4 regions of the Bradyrhizobium sp. NBAIM03 genome follow, and region 1 is predicted to be linked to each of the others. Evidence: predicted binding sites of a transcription regulator. Region 1 holds the regulator's gene; each other region holds the start of a gene.

Region 1 (4,350 bases):
ATGCGGATCATGATGGCGTCGACATAGCGCGACAGAACCCGCGCGGTGTCGGCGATGGTCTCGCCGCGGCCGAGCTGCATCTCGGCGCCGGTGAGCATGATCGCCTCGCCGCCGAGCTGGCGCATGCCGACGTCGAACGAGACGCGGGTGCGGGTCGAGGGACGCTCGAAGATCATCGCCAGCGTCTTGCCTTCGAGCGGCCTGACCGGCTGCTGCGCCTTCTGCTTCGCCTTCATCGCCGAAGAGGCGGCGAGCATGCTCTTGAGCTCCGAGAGCGGCAGCTCGTTGATGTCCAGGAAGTGCTTGGGGGCTTTGTTGGGCGTCGTGCTCATCAGCTTGCCGCCCGCTTGGTCTGGCTGGAGGAGATCGCAGCGCAGGCGCGCTCTAACCGGCCGACGCTGTCCTCGATCTCCGCTTCCGTGACGATCAGGGGCGGCAGGAAGCGCACGACATTGTCGCCGGCCCCGACGGTGAGCAGCTTTTCGGCGCGCAGCGCCGCGACGAGATCGCCCGAGGGCACCACCGCCTTGATACCGATCAGCAGGCCCTCGCCGCGCACCTCGCTGACGATTTCGGGATGACGATCGATCACGGAGGCGAGCTTCTGCTTGAGCAGCAGCGACATCTTCTGCACGTGGTCGAAGAAGCCGGGCTTGAGCATGACGTCGAGCATGGCATTGGCAGCCGAGATCGCGAGCGGATTGCCGCCGAAGGTCGAGCCGTGCGAGCCGGGCCCCATGCCGGCCGCCGCGTCCGCGGTCGCCAGCACCGCGCCGATCGGAAAGCCGCCGCCGAGCGCCTTGGCGAGCGACATCACATCCGGTGTGACGCCGGTGCGCTTGTAGGCAAAGAGCTCGCCGGTGCGGCCCATGCCGGTCTGCACCTCGTCGAAGGCGAGCAACAGGCCGCGCTCGTTACAGAGTTCGCGCAGCGCCCTCAGGAAGGCGTGAGGTGCAGAACGAACGCCACCCTCGCCCTGGATCGGCTCGATGAGAATGCCGGCGGTGTGCGGACCGATCGCCTTCTTCACGGCGTCGAGATCGCCGTGCGGCACCTGATCGAAGCCGTCCATCGGCGGACCGAAGCCCTCGAGATATTTCGCAGAGCCGGTGGCGGCGAGCGTCGCCAGCGTGCGGCCATGGAAGGCACCCTCGAAGGTGATCATGCGGTAACGCTCCGGATGCCCCTTGGAGAAGTGATGGTGGCGCACCAGCTTGATCACGCCTTCCAGCGCCTCGGCGCCGGAATTGCAGAAGAACACGAAGTCCGCAAAGCTCTCATTGCAGAGGCGGCTTGCGAGCTTCTCGCCGTCAGGGCTCTGGAACAGGTTCGACATGTGCCAGAGCTTGGTCGCCTGCTCCTGCAACGCCTTGACCAGCGCGGGATGGACATGGCCGAGCGCATTCACCGCGACACCCGAGGTGAAATCGAGATAGCGATCGCCGTTGGTCGCGATCAGCCAGCAGCCTTCGCCGCGCTCGAAACCGAGGTCGGCCCTGGCGAAAACGGGGAGCAAATGCGGCGCTGCGCTGTTAGTCATGACGTCACTTGAATGTTGCGGACGGTGTGAGGCATGCATTGCGCGACGCACCATCGACCGGCCCCGGAAAACGAAACGTGCCGCCTTTTAAGGGCGGCACGTGGCACTATCTTATGCCTGGCAAGACGGGTGTCAATGCCGCCCGGAAAGCCTCGCGAAACGCTGATTCCGTAGTCTTGCGGTGCCGATTTTGCGGGTTTTTCACCACGGAACATGTGGAAGCGAGTCGGCGGACTCTTGCGCGGGAGTCACGCCATATTGTAGCGTTTGGACTGTCAGATACGACATCTCGTGCAGCAGTTCTGATCCCAGAAGTCCTCATGTACCGGCGTAAACGTTCGGGCGTCTTGAGCGCGCCCGGCGAGCCTTAAGGGATTCTGACGGCACGGGTTTTTCAAGGCTAAAGCATTCGCTGCGAAGGCCCCAGGATGGCAGGCCCGCAGCGAGGGAAAGGGTGCAATGACGGTTTTGACCTGGTCCGATGATCGCGTCGAGCAGCTGAAGAAGCTCTGGGAGGCCGGACTTTCGGCCAGCCAGATCGCGGCGGAGCTCGGCAATGTGACCCGCAATGCCGTGATCGGCAAGGTGCACCGGCTCGGCCTGTCCGGCCGCGCCAAGAGCCCTTCATCGGCAGCGCCGCGGCCGCGCAAGGCACGGCCCGCGCAGCATATGATGCGGGTGACCCGCCCCGTCGCGCGCGGCAACACCGCGTTGGCGCAGGCCTTCGAGGTCGAGTTGGAAGCCGAGCCGGTTACCTACGACAACGTGGTGCCGATGAGCCAGCGGCTGTCGCTGCTGGAATTGAACGAGGCGACCTGCCACTGGCCGGTCGGCGATCCCTCGAGCCCGGATTTCTTCTTCTGCGGCGGCAAGGCGCTCTCCGGCCTGCCCTATTGTGCCCAGCATTCGCGCGTGGCCTATCAGCCCGCAGCGGATCGCCGTCGCGCAGCACCGAAACCGGGCACGCGGTGAGCTTGCGGAATTCCCTGATCGCCAAGCTTTGATCGCCAAGCTTGATCGCCAAGACTGCAGCCGCCACACGATGACGGCTCCCAATCGCTCGGTGTCATCCCCGCGAATGCGGGATCCGTAACCGCGGGGCGCAATCGTTGCGCGAGATGGTCACTCCGAGTCTTCGCCAAACCACGTCCTGTGGCTAATCGCGAATAGCGCAAGCGCTCGCGCTGAGATCCCGGGCTCACGCTGCGCGCGCCCCGGGATGACGGCCGAGATCGGCGCCGCAGTTCGCCAAACCAGCTGTCGCTGGCGCCTTACGTCTGCTCAGCCTTCGCGAAGCGATCGTCCAGCGCGTAGCCGGCGCCGCGGACGGTGCGGATCGGGTCCTGCTCGCGGCCAAGGTTGAGCAGCTTGCGCAGGCGGCCGATATGGACGTCGACGGTGCGCTCGTCGATGTAGATGTCGCGGCCCCAGACGCTGTCGAGCAGCTGCTCGCGCGAGAACACGCGGCCGGGATGCTCCAGGAAGAACTCCAGCAGGCGATATTCGGTCGGACCGAGATCGATCGGCCGGCCCGAGCGCGCCACGCGGCGCTTGTCGCGGTCGAGCTCGATATCGCCATAGGCGAGCACGGTGGCGAGGCGCTCGGGACTCGCACGCCTGAGCAGGCCCTTCACGCGCGCAAGCAGTTCCGGCACCGAGAACGGCTTGACGATATAATCATCCGCGCCGGTCGCGAGCCCGCGCACCCGTTCGCTCTCCTCGCCGCGCGCGGTGAGCATGATGATCGGCAGCTGCTTGGTCTCGGGGCGGGTCCGAAGCCGCCGGCACAGCTCGATGCCTGACAGGCCCGGCAGCATCCAGTCGAGCACGATCAGATCGGGAATGTGCTCCTTGAGGCGGGTGTCGGCGTCATCGCCGCGCATCACCGTCTCGACGTCATAGCCGTCGCCTTCGAGGTTGTAGCGAAGAAGCTCGGTGAGAGCTTCCTCGTCCTCAACCACCATAATGCGTGCGCCCATGTGGTCGTAGCTCCTTAAGTCGTCAGGTGTTCGGCACCGTCGTGGCGAAGGTCGTCATGTCGCCCTTCGGCCGCTTGTCGGTGATCGCCTGGCCCTCGATCATGTAGAACACGGTCTCGGCGATGTTGGTGGCGTGGTCGCCGATCCGCTCGATGTTCTTGGCACAGAACATCAGGTGGATGCAGAACGAGATGTTGCGCGGATCTTCCATCATGTAGGTGAGGAGCTCGCGGAACAGCGAGGTGCAGATGGCGTCGACTTCCTCGTCGCCCTTCCACACCGCCATCGCCGCCGGCAGGTCGTGCGCGGCATAGGCGTCCAGCACCGACTTGACCTGCTGCTGCACGAGGTCGGTCATGTGCTCCAGGCCGCGGAACAGCTTGAGCGGATGGAAATCCGTCTCCAGCGCCGCGACGCGCTTGCCCATGTTCTTGGCGAGATCGCCGATGCGCTCGAGATCGGTCGCAACGCGCATCGCGCCGACGATCTCGCGCAGGTCGACGGCCATCGGCTGGCGGCGGGCGATGGTGAGCACGGCGCGCTCCTCGATGCGCTTCTGCAGCGCGTCGAGCTCGACGTCGGTGGCGACGACGCGCTGGCCGAGCGCGACGTCGCGGCGGATCAGCGCGTCGACGGAATCGACGATCATGCGCTCGGCGATGCCGCCCATCTCGGCGACCAGGCGGGTGAGCTCCTGAAGGTCGCTGTCGAAAGCCTTTACGGTATGTTCAGAACCCATGTTCCGTCTCCTCAGCCGAACCGGCCGGTGATGTAATCCTGCGTGCGCCGATCGCTCGGCGACGTGAAGATCTTGCTGGTGTCGTCGAACTC
Region 2 (4,350 bases), on a different contig from region 1:
CGTTCAACTGGTGGAACGACGAGAAGGAATCGAACCTGCTCCGGATGGAACGGAAGGGCATGGCGAAGGCCGCTGATTTCAAGATCATCATGAAGTCCGAGCAGATCGTGAACTCGCCGATGGCCTATCTCAGCAGCCTGCCTGACGACCTCAAGGCGGCGATCAAGAAAGCAGTGCTGGAAATTGCGGTGAAGGACAAGGCGGCTTTCGACAAGATTTACGAGGGGAAGCAATTGCCCTACGTCGAGGTCGACCACAAGGCGTATGACGCCGTGATCGAACTGACCAAGTTTGTCGACAGCATTCGCAAGCAGAAATCCTGAGGGAAACGAAGCGTTGGACAAGTCGGGCAGATCGCAAGATCTGCCCGTCGGCTCTCGCGAACATCCCATGCGAACAGCAGTTCCCGAATTTCCGGAAGCCAGGCTGCGTGAGCTTGGCGATCGCTATGCGGCCGCAATTGCCGCCAAGCGCCGCCGCGTATGGCTCGGTGCCGCCGTCCTGATCGCCGTTGCCATTGCCGCGGGCTGGATGGGCGAGGTCAGTCTCGGAAATTTTGTCGAGAATTTCTGGCGCTTCCCGGCCTATTTCCTCAGCATCGCACCCAAATTTTCGTTCGCGACCGCATGGAGCGATTTGGCGGAGTGGCTGTGGGGATTGCCGCGCTGGGCACGGCTTCTCGGGGATACGTTGCTGATAGCCTATATGGGCACCCTCTCGGGTGCGCTGTGCGGTTTTGCGCTTTGCTTCCTCGCCTCGGCCAATCTCGTGAAATCAGGAACGACTGTTTTCGTCACCCGGCGCGTTCTGGAGTTTTTCAGGACCGTGCCGGAGATCGTGTTTGCCCTGATCTTCGTGCTGGCCTTTGGTCTCGGGCCGCTGCCGGGCGTTCTGGCGATTGCAATCCATACCGCCGGAGCGTTGGGCAAGCAATTCGCCGAGGTTGTCGAGAACATCGACAGCAAGCCGGTCGAAGGGGTGGCGGCAAGCGGGGGCAGCTGGGTTCAGGTTGTTCGGTTCGGCGCGTTGCCTCAGGTCCTCTCGAACTTCGTGAGCTATGCCTTGCTCAGGTTCGAGATCAACGTGCGTGGCGCGGCCGTGATGGGCTTCGTCGGCGCCGGCGGGATCGGCCAGGATCTGATCGAGGCGGTTCGCAAGTTCTACTTCACCGACGTCAGCGCCATCCTGCTGCTCATCGTCCTTACCGTCATGTTGATCGACTTCCTGACGGAACGGTTGCGACACCGCCTGCTCGGGCTGGAGGGAAGCACCCGATGAGCTCCTTCAGTTTTGAAAACCGGGCCGGCATTGCCCATCGGTATCCCGACGTCTTCCGGACCGATTGGTGGCAGCGGGGAAGGATCGCAATACTCGTCGGCGGGACGGTCGGGCTGTTCCTGTTCGGGATCGTCCAGCTCGATATTCCCTTTAATCGGCTCTCCCTGGGCATGGTCAGGCTGGGCGAATTCGTCCAGCTCATGTTGCCGCCCAACCCGGGTTCTTGGGCGGAGGTTCTGAAATATCTGCATGCGCTCGGAGAGACGGTGTCGATCGCGTTTCTCGGCACCCTGGGCGGCGCGCTGCTCGCGCTGCCGGTATCCCTGCTGGCGGCGCGCAACGTGGTTGCAAACCGGATCATCCGCCTATTGACGCGTCGTGGCCTCGATACCATCCGTGGAGTCGACACTTTGATCTGGGCACTGATCTGGGTCGGCGTCGTGGGGCTGGGGCCGTTTGCCGGCATCCTGGCCGTGATCTGCAGCGATTTCGGAACGTTCGGCAAGCTGTTCTCGGAAGCGATCGAGGTCGCCGAGAAGAACCCCGCGGAAGGCGTTCGGTCATCGGGCGGCAACCATCTCCACAGCGTCCGCTTCGGATTGCTGCCGCAGGTGTTCCCGGTCTTGCTGAGCCAGGTGCTCTACTATTTCGAGTCGAATACGCGATCGGCGACGATCATCGGAATCGTTGGCGCTGGCGGCATTGGCCTTCAGCTTGCCGAACAGATCCGGGTGCTGGAATGGCAGAAGGTATCGTTTCTGATCCTGCTGATCCTGGTAACTGTATCGTCGATCGACTGGATTTCCGGCAAGCTGCGCTTCGCGATCATCGGCAAGCGGACGGTCGCCTAACGTCGTGCTGCAGTCTTATCCGTTCCGATTGGATCGGAACGGAGCTCTGATTTTTGTTCTGACGCGTTTTCTCGACGCAAATCGTTTCCACCCCGGATCAAGTCCGAGGGCAGGCTTCGCTGGAAAACGCTCTGATCTAAGCGTTCTCCACCAAAAACTCCACCCGCTCTGCCGCAAAGCGCGAGTGCTTCGTCACCAGCGGCTTGCCCGTGAGATCGTGGTCGGTGGCGTCGACCACCAGGATCGGCCGCCCCAGCGCCAGGTCGAGCCGTGCGGCGTCGCTCGCGTCGACAATCCCCGCGGTGATTCTCGTTGCGCCACGGCGATAATCGCGGACGCCGAAATGCTCCAGCAGCTTCGTCATCGAGCGCGTTGCCGCGAACACGGCGCCTGCATCCGGGAACAGGTCAGCCGAGAGCCAGGTGGTGGAAACACAGATCGGGGTGCGGTCGGCGAGGCGAATCGCCTCGATCCGCACCAGCGGCGCGCCGGTCTTCAATCCCAGCTCTCGTGCGAGCTCGCGCGTCGCAACGTCATCGGTCGCCTCGATCAGCCGGCCATGCGGTTCGCGGCCATCGGCGCCGACGATCTCGGAGAAGCGCGTGCGCGAGCGCAAGGGATAAGCGAGCTTTTGCGCCTCGACATAGGTTCCGCTGCCGCGCTCGGCGCGCACCAGGCCGCGCTCGGCGAGGGCTGCCAACGCGCGCCGCACGGTGTGGCGGTTGACGCGATAGGTTTCGGCGATCTCCATCTCGCCCGGCAATTTGTCGCCGGCCGCAAAGCGGCCGTCGGCGATGCCGCGCTCGATGCCATCGGCCACGAGGCGCCATAGCGCGACGCCCGAGGAGGCTGTGTCCTGCATGCTCATGTCGCGGGAAACCCTACTCCAGAAATCACAGCATTGTCACGAAACAGTCATGGCGCGTCCGTATGAAGTTGTCTATTATCATAGACAACTTCGGTGCGGCAAGTTCTGTAGAAGGTTCGATGGACCAAGTGACCCAGCACAACGACCAGCAAGCCCAGCGCAAGGCCGCAATGGCGGTGCTGGCGCACGCGGAGGCGGGCGAGATCGCCGCTCGCCTCCGCAACTTGGCCCTCCCGGACCATCAGGATCTGCGCACGCCCGAGAACGGCCTCGTCATGCTGCGCGGCCGGGTCGGCGGCGACGGCGCGCCGTTCAATCTCGGCGAAGCGACGGTGTCGCGCGCCGCGGTGCGGCTTGCGAGCGGCGAGGTCGGGTTCGGCTACACGCTCGGCCGCGACGGTGAGAAGGCGCGGCTGATCGCGCTGTGCGATGCGCTGGTGCAGTCCCGCGATTTCGGCGGAGCGGTGGAGCGCGACGTTATCGCGCCGTTGCGCGAGCAGCTTATGGTCAGGCGCAAGCAGGCGGCGGCAGCGGCCGCCGCGACGAAGGTTGATTTCTACACCATGGTGCGCGGTGAGGGGTGAGATCATGACCACGATTGCGGAGCTGCCGCCCGGTTTCGCCGACAAGGTGCTGTCGGCGCAATCGACCTTTCGCTCGGTCATGGACGCCATGGCGCGGCCGGGCTCGGTCCAGCGCATCGTTCCGATGGCGGGCGCGCCTGATACGATGATGCGAGGCACCGCCGCGATCGCGCTGACGCTGTTCGACCACGACACGCCGCTCTGGCTCGACGCACGGATGGCGGAAAGCGCGGACGTGACGAAGTGGCTGAAGTTCCACACCGGCGCGCCGGTCGTGCAGGATTCGTCGATCGCTTCCTTCGCGCTCATCAGTGACGGCGGCGCCTTGCCTGCGCTCGAGCGCTTCGCGTTCGGCACCAGCGAGTATCCGGACCGTTCGACCACGGTGGTCATCCAGGTCGACAGCCTCGCCGCCGGGCGCAGCTTCGAACTGCGCGGCCCCGGCATTGACGGTGTCGCCACGCTGCAGGCGTCGATCAAGCCTTTCGACCTGTTCGAGCGCCTGCATATCAACGAGGCGCTGTTTCCGCGCGGCATCGATGTGGTGCTGGTCGCCGATGACGCTGTGGTCGCGATCCCCCGCACAACGCGAATCGTGAGCAAGGGAAGCTAGAAGCATGTATGTCGCAGTCAAAGGCGGCGAACGCGCCATCGAGAACGCCCATCGCCTGCTCGCGCATAAGCGGCGCGGCGACCAGAGCGTTGCGGAAATCACGCTCGACCAGATCTCGGAGCAGCTCGGCCTGGCCGTCGATCGCGTCATGAGCGA
Region 3 (4,350 bases), on a different contig from region 1:
ACGGAAGCCCCGCCTGCGCCGCCGCATCCGGACCGTGCGCCACCGGTGCTTCCAACTGGTATCCTGGACAACCATGGATAGGGTCGATTGCGTCGTCATAGGAGCCGGCGTGGTCGGGCTCGCGGTGGCCCGGAAGCTCGCCCAGGCCGGGCGCGAGGTGATCGTGCTCGAGGAAGCCGAGGCGATCGGCACCGTCACCTCCTCGCGCAACAGCGAGGTGATCCATGCCGGCATCTACTACCGGGCCGGGAGCTGGATGGCGCGCATGTGCGTGGCAGGCAAGCACGCGCTGTACCGCTACTGCGCCGAGCGCGGCATCCCGCACAAAAATTGCGGCAAGCTGATCGTCGCGACCAGCCCGAAGGAGACCGAGAAGCTGCAATCGATCAAGGCGCATGCCGAGGCCAACGGCGTGCTCGACATGCAGCTGCTCTCGGGCGAGGCCGCACGCGCGCTGGAGCCGGCGCTCGCCTGCGACGCCGCGCTGCTGTCACCGTCGACGGGCATCATCGACAGCCATTCCTACATGCTCTCGCTGCGCGGCGAAGCCGAGGACGCCGGCGCAGCTTTCGCGTTTCACACCCCGCTGATCCGTGCCAAGGCGGCGGCCGGCCTCATCGAGATCGATGCCGGCGGCGAGGCACCGATGACGCTGCAATGCAACCTCCTCGTCAACGCCGCGGGGCTGTCGGCAACGCATGTGGCGCGCAGCATCGACGGCATGCCGCTGGACCGGATTCCGCCGGCCTATCTCGCCAAGGGAAACTACTTCAGCTGCAACGCCAGGGCGCCGTTCTCGCGCCTGATCTATCCGGTGCCCGAGCCCGGCGGCCTGGGCGTGCACCTGACGCTGGACATGGCAGGACAGGCGCGCTTCGGGCCTGACGTCGAATGGATCGAGACGATCGACTACGAGGTCGATCCGTCACGCGCCGAGCGCTTCTATCCCGCGATCCGCAAATACTGGCCGACGCTGCCTGACGGCGCGCTGATGCCGAGCTATTCGGGCATCCGCCCGAAGATCGTGCCGCCGGCCGTGGCCACGCAGGATTTCTTGATGCAGGGCCCGCGCGATCACGGCGTTGCAGGCCTGATCAATCTGTTCGGCATCGAATCGCCGGGACTGACGTCCTCGCTCGCGATCGCCGATCACGTCGCCGAGCTCGCAGATATCGACAGTGTTTCGAGAAGCGGATAAGTGTGCGCGTCGAGAGCCACGGGTCCAAGCAAGAGTGAGCGCCGCACAACCGTGTTGCACGGTACACACCTTGCAGCAGGGATGAGCACGGATGCTCTCATCCCTGCGTGAAGGACGTGATCAACTCTACACTGTCACGGGGGTTACTAGTGGAGCGTGTCGCCAGATTGCTTCAGACGCTCGATCTGGTCCTTGACCATCAACTTCCGGCGCTTCAACTCAACAATTTGCAGGTCGTCTGTTGAAAGGTGCACGAGAGCTTCGTGCAATTCGTTTTCGAGAAGTTTGTGCTTCCGTTCCAATTCAACGAGATGTGCCTGAATTGTCATTCGAAACCTCCTCGGTAGGGTTGAACCTTTAGGATTCGATCCGGACAACCAAGTCTACATCACCGATTCGTCCTGTCGATGGGTATCCGTCGTTGCAGCGTCATTTTTGAAAGTTCATATGTAACGAAGCGTGACTAAGGGAACCACGCCGGAAAAATCCATGATATCAATACGCCGACGCACCGCCGCAGCTCCCTGCAGAAATATGTTGCTGGAGATCGGGGACGAGGGATCGCAGATCGCTTGCGATCACGCGGCGCAAGGACGATAATTTCCACAGGGCATCCACAGCCCGGATCTCACGCCTATCGGTTTTCGGCCACCGCAGACATGACCAATGAAGATGAGCGTGAGCTCGAAGCCGAGCTCACCCGGTTGCAGCAGGAACACCGAGATCTCGATGCGGCGATCGATGCATTGCATCAATCGCCCGCCCCCGACCTGTTGCGGTTACAGCGCCTGAAGAAGCGCAAGCTGTTGTTGCGCGACCGCATCGCGTTCATCGAAGACCAGATCACCCCCGACATCATCGCCTGACCGTGAGCCGGTCTTGCGCGGCGCCCCGCCGCTTCCGAATCCGCTTGACTCAATAAGAACAAAATAGGAACATTCGCGGGCGCCTCACACCTCAGAGAACGCTCAAGGACAACACACGAGGACAACGCAGATGTCGGCAACCGCCCTTTTCGACAACAGCCATTACGAACAGGCCTGCGATCAGGCGATCGCGATGTGCGACGGCAATCTGCGCAGCACCATCAAGGCGCTGATCATGGCCAACGAATATCTGGAAGCCGAGCTGGAGGAATTGCAGGCGGCGATTTCAGCCGGCTGCATTCCGGAGATCTCGCGCAGCAAGATGCGGAGCAAGAGCAGCGCCGCATAATCTTCAACCTTGGAGCAACGCCGTGTCGGATGTGACCTATTACGTTGCAATGCCCTTCTTGATCGATGACGACGGATCACCCGTCGCAGGCGCTGCAGAGGAGTGTCAGTCCTCGACGGCGGCGCTGCGACGCGCAGAGATGCTGGCGCGCGGCGCCGGCCATATCGGCGCGATCGCGTTCAGCCGCAGCGGCGATCCCATGACCGGCGAATTCGGCGACGCGACGCTGCTGCGCAAGTTCGGCAACGTGCCGGAAGATCTTGCCACCCTCTAGACTAGCGCTCGCCGCCGACCAGCCTGATCCGCGGCTCGTGCCGGCGGCTCGCCTTGCGCACATACATGGCGGCATCCGCCTCCTCCAGGGCGCGGCCTGCAGCGGATTGCGGACCGAGCAGCGCGACGCCGGCCGAGGCGCCCGCGGCCACGTGCTGGCCGCGAAAAACGAATGACAATTCGTCGATCGCCTGCTCCAAGGCCGCAGCCTTGACCTTCGCATCGGTCTCGCTGAGATTCCAGAGCAGCAGCGCGAACTCGTCGCCCCCGAGCCGGCCGACCACGTCGGAGGCGCGGACCTGTCGCGTCAGCGTGGCGACGATCGCCTTGAGCACCTCATCGCCGGCGGCATGACCGAAGGAATCGTTGATCGGCTTCAGCCGATCGACGTCGAGCACGATCAGCGCCCCGCTGGCGCGGTAGCGCTTCATATAGGCGATGGCGCGCGCGAGCTCGCGCTCGAAACCGCGCCGGTTGGGAATCCCGAGCAGGAAATCGGTATCGGCGGCCGCCTCGAGCTCCGAGATCCGCAGCAGGGCCGCCTTGAGCTTGCTCCTGAGGCCGCGGATGATCGCCTTGCCGTCATCGGCAGCCGGCGCTCTGCGCAAGGCCGGTTTGGCCGCGCGGCTCGAAACGGCTTTGGATCGGGCGGCGCTGATGTTCCGGCCCTTTCTGGCCTTCACAGGGCTCGCCCTTTTCGGTTTCTTCATGGGCATCCTGCTCAATGAAGGCTTGCGGGGATTCACCAAGACAGGATAGTGGATTCCCTTCTCCTTGCCACCGCCTTGCGAGCCGCCGGCCGGAATCATTAATCTGGCCTATCTCTCTGTTTTTCTGGGCACAATTGACGTCATGACCGCGCCGATCGCCATCATCATGGGAAGCCAGTCGGACTGGGACACGATGCGGCACGCCGCCGACACGCTTGACGCGCTCGGCATTGCTGCCGACAGCCGCATCGTCTCGGCCCACCGCACGCCCGACCGGCTGTTCGCATTCGCCAAGGGTGCCAAGGCCGCAGGCTACAAGATTATCATCGCCGGCGCCGGTGGCGCGGCCCATCTGCCCGGCATGGCGGCGGCGCTGACGGAACTTCCCGTCTTCGGCGTTCCCGTCGAATCCAAGACGCTCAAGGGCGTCGATTCGCTCTATTCGATCGTCCAGATGCCCGCGGGCATTCCGGTCGGCACCCTCGCCATCGGCAAGGCCGGCGCGATCAATGCCGCGCTGCTGGCAGCGGCCGTGCTGGCATTGTCCGACCCGGCCCTGTCGGATCGCCTCGCCGCCTGGCGCAAGGCCCAGACCGAGGCGGTCGCCGAGCGGCCGGAGGACAAGGCGTGACGGACACCAGGCACGTGAAGCTGAAGCCCGGTGACACCATCGGAATCCTCGGCGGCGGACAATTGGGCCGGATGCTGGCCATGGCCGCGGCGCGACTCGGCCTGCGCTGCCAGGTGTTCTCGCCCGATCCGGATTCGCCGGCCTTCGACGTCGTGCTGAACGCGACCTGCGCCGAATATGCCGACGTCGAGGCGCTCGAATTGTTCGCGCATGATGTCGACGTCATCACCTACGAATTCGAGAACGTGCCGGCGGCAGCCGCGCTGGTATTGGACGCGCGCCGCCCGGTGCTGCCCAACCGCAAGATCCTCGAGACGACCCAG
Region 4 (4,350 bases), on a different contig from region 1:
TCAATTCGAGGAAGCCGTAGACGACCTGCACGCCGGCGCGTTCGAGATCGCGTGCCCAGCGGATGTTGGCTTCTTCGTCGAACCGCGCTTTCAGCTCGATCAGCGCGGTGACTGATTTGCCGGCTTCGGCCGCTTCGGCCAGGGCGCGCACGATCGGTGAATTGTTGGAGGTGCGGTAGAGCGTCTGCTTGATCGCAACGACGTCGGGGTCGCGCGTGGCCTGCTGCAGGAATTGCACCACCACGTCGAACGACTCGTAGGGATGGTGGACGATCAGGTCCTTCTGCCGGATCGCGGCGAAGATGTCGCCGCCATGCTCGCGCACGCGTTCGGGGTGGCGCGGCACGTAAGGGGTGAATTCGAGGTCGGGCCGGTCGAGGCGGGTGAGCTGCGAGAGCTCGTTCATCGCCTGCACGCCGTCGACCAGGAAGATCTCGTCGTCGGCGGCGGAGAGCGCGTGCTGCACGAAGCTGCGCAGCTGCTCCGGCATCTTGGCGTCGATCTCGAGCCGGATCACCGATCCGCGGCGGCGGCGCTTCAGCGCGGTCTCGAACAGGCGGACGAGATCTTCGGCCTCCTCCTCGATTTCGAGCTCGGAGTCGCGGATGATCCGGAAGGCGCCTTGGCCGTGCAGATTGTAGCCGGGGAACAGGCGGTTGATGAACAGGGCGGTGGCCTGCTCCAGCGAGATCAGGCGCACCGTGCCATCCGCCGGCAGGCGGATGAAGCGGTCGATCTTGCCGGGCATGCGGATCAGCGCGTTCATCTGCTTGCCGTCGGCGGCGCGCGTGAGCTGCAGCGCGATGGTGAAGCCGAGGCTCGGAATGAACGGGAAGGGGTGGGCCGGATCGATCGCCAGCGGGGTCAGGAGAGGGAACACGTTGTGGAGGAAGTAGTCCTCGATCCAGGTTCGTTCCGCCTTTGTGACGTCCTTGCCGTCGACCAGCACGATGCCGACCTCGGCCAACGTGGCGCGCAGGTCGCGCCAGATCGCCTGCTGGTCGGAGGCGAGCTGGGAGACGGTGCGGTTGATCAGCGCCAGCTGCTCGGACGGCGTCAGGCCGTCGGGGCTGCGCTCGGCGATGCCCTCGCGGACTTGGGCCTTGATGCCGGCGACGCGAACCATGAAGAACTCGTCGAGGTTATTGGCCGAAATCGACAGGAATCGCACCCGCTCCAGCACGGGGTGGCTCGGGTTGACCGATTCCTCCAGGACGCGGCGGTTGAAATGCAGCCAGGACAGCTCGCGGTTGATGAACCGCTCGGGACTGGACGCGATCGCCGGAAGGCTCTCGGTTTCCGGGGCTTTCTCTTTCGTTTCAACAGCTTGCGCAGAGTCCATCAGAAGTCGGTCCATCCAGTTCACCCCAATTGCGACTCAAGCGCAAAAATCGGCGGGAGCATGTGTTAGAGCGATGACGTTTCGATGACATTGATGTTCCGCCCCTGCACCGCGTCAAGCGGACTTCGGGGAGGCCTGCGAGCCTGTCAGGCGTCCCGGAGCAGCTCGGCGGCCAGCGCCCGGGTGACGGGACGGCCGAGCCGCAGGGCTTCGCTGTCGAGCAGCTCGACGGCCCGCCGGGCGGCGGCCGAGGACCGTTCCAGGCGCGTCGCGAGGTAGCCGACCACGCTCTCGTCCACATTGAGCTGGCGGTCGGCGCAGAACTTGACGATGAGGCCGCGGAACAGCTGGTCGTCGGGCGGCAGCAGCGTGACCGCCGGAACGGCGCGCAGGCGCGAGCGCAGGTCGCGAAGCTCGATCGGAAGCGCGGCCGGCGCCTCGCGGCCGGTGAACAGGACGTAGGCGCCGTCCTCGCGGGCGAGGTTCATCAGGTGAAACAGGGCACGCTCGTCGAAGTCCCCAGCCTTGAGATCCTCGACCACCAGCGCGCCGGTGGCGAGCGCGCCGGGCACGTCCGTCGCGGTCAGCGCATTGGCGGTGGTCGAGCGGGCGCCGGCTTCCTCGGCCCAGATCGCGGCGAGATGGCTCTTGCCGCTTCCTTCCGGGCCCGCCAGCCACATGATCCGGTTCGGCCATTCCGGCCAGCCGTCGATGAGGCCTAGACCGGCCGCATTGGCGGGGCCTTCGAGGAAGTTGTCCCGGCTGAGGCTCTCCGCATGCGGAAGCGCAAACGCCAATTGTCGGGGATGAACGCGGCCTGCCACGCTTGCTCTGCTCCATGCCGGCGCGCCGGCCCGCTTGTAGAGATTCGACTTGATGGTGCGGGACTTGGCCTTTTGCTGGGCTGCTTCCTCGCTCATTTGGCCTCGATCGTGCTCATGTGCCGCAGCCACTCGACGAGATAGAGCGACACGGAGGAGAGCGTGAAGACCGTGACGAGACCCATCAGGATGATATCATAAGGCGCGGGCTTGAAGCCGAAGGCAAGCGCCGCCAGCACCAAAGCTGCGAATGCCACTTGTGCCACCGTGTTGAGCTTGGACACTTTCGACGGCTTCATCTCGACCGGCCGGTCGAACAACCAGGACACGATCACGGCGGCGACAATCATGATGTCGCGCGAGACCACCAGGATCACGATCCAGCGCGGGATCGCACCCCAGATGCCGAGCGCCATGTAGATCGAGACCAGCAGCGCCTTGTCGGCGAGCGGATCGAGCAGGGCGCCGAGCTCGCTCGTCATGTTGAAGCGCTTGGCCAAAAAGCCGTCCACGGCATCGCTGATGCCGGCGATCAGGAAGACGGCGAACGCCACCTCCATTTGGCTCGACACGATGGCCCAGACGATGATCGGGACCAGCATGATGCGGCCCAAGGTAATGATATTCGGAATACTCACGAAAGCGCTTCCCGGCACCGGTTCTGACCTCAAATCCGGCCCGTTGCAGGCTGAACCGGTTGATATGTCTACATAGTATAGCGGGGAGCGCCATGCGAGCCATTGCGCGTCCCCGGAATTCAACGTAACCAGCCGCAAACCCACTGGAAATCGGGCATGACCGACCGCAAAAACGGCCTCACTTACGCCGATTCAGGCGTCGATATCGACGCGGGCAACCGCCTGGTCGACCTGATCAAGCCGATGGTGCGCGCCACCGCGCGGCCGGGCGCCGATGCCGAGATCGGCGGCTTCGGCGGCCTGTTCGACCTCAAGGCGGCCGGCTTCAAGGATCCGGTCCTCGTGGCCGCGACCGACGGTGTCGGCACCAAGGTCAAGATCGCGATCGAGACCGGCCTGCATGGCGGCATCGGCATCGACCTCGTCGCCATGAGCGTCAACGACCTCGTGGTCCAGGGCGCCGAGCCGCTGTTTTTCCTGGACTATTTCGCCTGCGGCAAGCTCGATCCGGAGGCCACGGCCGCCATCGTCGCGGGCGTTGCGGAGGGATGCCGCGAATCCGGCTGCGCTTTGATCGGCGGGGAGACTGCCGAAATGCCCGGCCTCTACAAGGACGGCGACTACGATCTCGGCGGCTTTGCCGTCGGCGCCGCCGAGCGCGGTACGTTGTTGCCGCGCAAGGACATCGCCGCGGGCGATGCCGTGATCGGTCTCGCTTCGTCCGGCGTGCATTCCAACGGCTTCTCGCTGGTCCGCAAGATCGTCGAGCAGTCGGGCCTCGGCTTCGAGGCGCAGGCGCCGTTCGCGCCGGTGATGACGCTCGGCGGCGCGCTGCTGACGCCGACCAGGCTGTACGTGAAATCGTGCCTGCGCGCGATCCGCGAGACCGGGGCGGTGAAGGGGCTCGCCCACATCACCGGCGGCGGCTTCACCGACAACATCCCGCGCGTGCTGCCGAAGCATCTCGGTGTCGGCATCGACCTGGCACGCCTGCCGGTGCTGCCGGTGTTCAAATGGCTGGCGGCCCAAGCCGGCATCGCCGAGCTGGAAATGCTGCGCACCTTCAATTGCGGCATCGGCATGATCGCGATCGTCGAGCCCGACAAGGTCGACAAGGTCGTCGAAGTCTTCACCGACGCAGGCGAGACCGTGGCGCAGCTCGGCACCGTGATTCCGGCCGAGGGCGAGCACCGCGTCGTCTATAACGGCCACCTCGACATGGCGCTTTAATGACTGGCGCCGTGATGAAGCGCCGCGTCGCCATCCTGATTTCCGGGCGCGGCTCCAACATGGCTGCGCTGATCAGGGCAGCCGCCGCCGCGGATTTCCCGGCGGAGATATCGCTCGTCATCTCGAACAAGGCGGATGCGCCCGGGCTCGAACGTGCCAGAGCGAGCGGCGTGACCACCGAGGTGATCGAAAGCAAGCCGTTCGGCAGGGACCGCGCCGGCTTCGAGACGGTGCTGCAGGCCGCGCTCGACAAGCACGGCATCGAGCTGATTTGTCTCGGCGGCTTCATGCGCCTGTTCACGGCCGAGTTCACCAAGGC

What was found. Region 1 encodes PhoB, which activates phosphate uptake and scavenging genes when phosphate is short. Its sites were predicted from a motif close to TGTCATNNANCTGTCAT; they were not measured.
Region 2: the regulator PhoB is predicted to act here: its motif matches at 3,032-3,048, upstream of phnF (phosphonate metabolism transcriptional regulator PhnF).
Region 3: the regulator PhoB is predicted to act here: its motif matches at 1,615-1,631, upstream of I6F21_RS23695 (DUF465 domain-containing protein).
Region 4: the regulator PhoB is predicted to act here: its motif matches at 1,416-1,432, upstream of I6F21_RS03885 (RNA degradosome polyphosphate kinase).

The regions. Positions count from the first base shown of each region.
Region 1 is NZ_JADYVS010000007.1:185,038-189,387, forward strand. It holds gene argF (ornithine carbamoyltransferase) at 1-332, opposite strand, end outside; gene I6F21_RS13060 (aspartate aminotransferase family protein) at 332-1,540, opposite strand; gene I6F21_RS13065 (GcrA family cell cycle regulator) at 2,000-2,512, shown strand; gene phoB (phosphate regulon transcriptional regulator PhoB) at 2,812-3,519, opposite strand; gene phoU (phosphate signaling complex protein PhoU) at 3,542-4,258, opposite strand; gene pstB (phosphate ABC transporter ATP-binding protein PstB) at 4,270-4,350, opposite strand, start outside.
Region 2 is NZ_JADYVS010000015.1:126,113-130,462, forward strand. It holds gene phnD (phosphonate ABC transporter substrate-binding protein) at 1-323, shown strand, start outside; gene phnE (phosphonate ABC transporter, permease protein PhnE) at 391-1,278, shown strand; gene phnE (phosphonate ABC transporter, permease protein PhnE) at 1,275-2,129, shown strand; gene phnF (phosphonate metabolism transcriptional regulator PhnF) at 2,266-2,997, opposite strand; gene phnG (phosphonate C-P lyase system protein PhnG) at 3,117-3,581, shown strand; gene phnH (phosphonate C-P lyase system protein PhnH) at 3,586-4,194, shown strand; gene I6F21_RS22685 (carbon-phosphorus lyase complex subunit PhnI) at 4,199-4,350, shown strand, end outside.
Region 3 is NZ_JADYVS010000016.1:120,331-124,680, reverse strand. It holds gene I6F21_RS23700 (NAD(P)/FAD-dependent oxidoreductase) at 74-1,198, shown strand; gene I6F21_RS23695 (DUF465 domain-containing protein) at 1,345-1,527, opposite strand; gene I6F21_RS23690 (DUF465 domain-containing protein) at 1,858-2,064, shown strand; gene I6F21_RS23685 (hypothetical protein) at 2,195-2,413, shown strand; gene I6F21_RS23680 (hypothetical protein) at 2,436-2,687, shown strand; gene I6F21_RS23675 (GGDEF domain-containing protein) at 2,689-3,369, opposite strand; gene I6F21_RS39050 (hypothetical protein) at 3,302-3,445, shown strand; gene purE (5-(carboxyamino)imidazole ribonucleotide mutase) at 3,539-4,027, shown strand; gene I6F21_RS23660 (5-(carboxyamino)imidazole ribonucleotide synthase) at 4,024-4,350, shown strand, end outside.
Region 4 is NZ_JADYVS010000002.1:254,508-258,857, forward strand. It holds gene I6F21_RS03885 (RNA degradosome polyphosphate kinase) at 1-1,342, opposite strand, end outside; gene I6F21_RS03890 (DnaA/Hda family protein) at 1,489-2,166, opposite strand; gene I6F21_RS03895 (CDP-alcohol phosphatidyltransferase family protein) at 2,259-2,801, opposite strand; gene purM (phosphoribosylformylglycinamidine cyclo-ligase) at 2,958-4,031, shown strand; gene purN (phosphoribosylglycinamide formyltransferase) at 4,046-4,350, shown strand, end outside.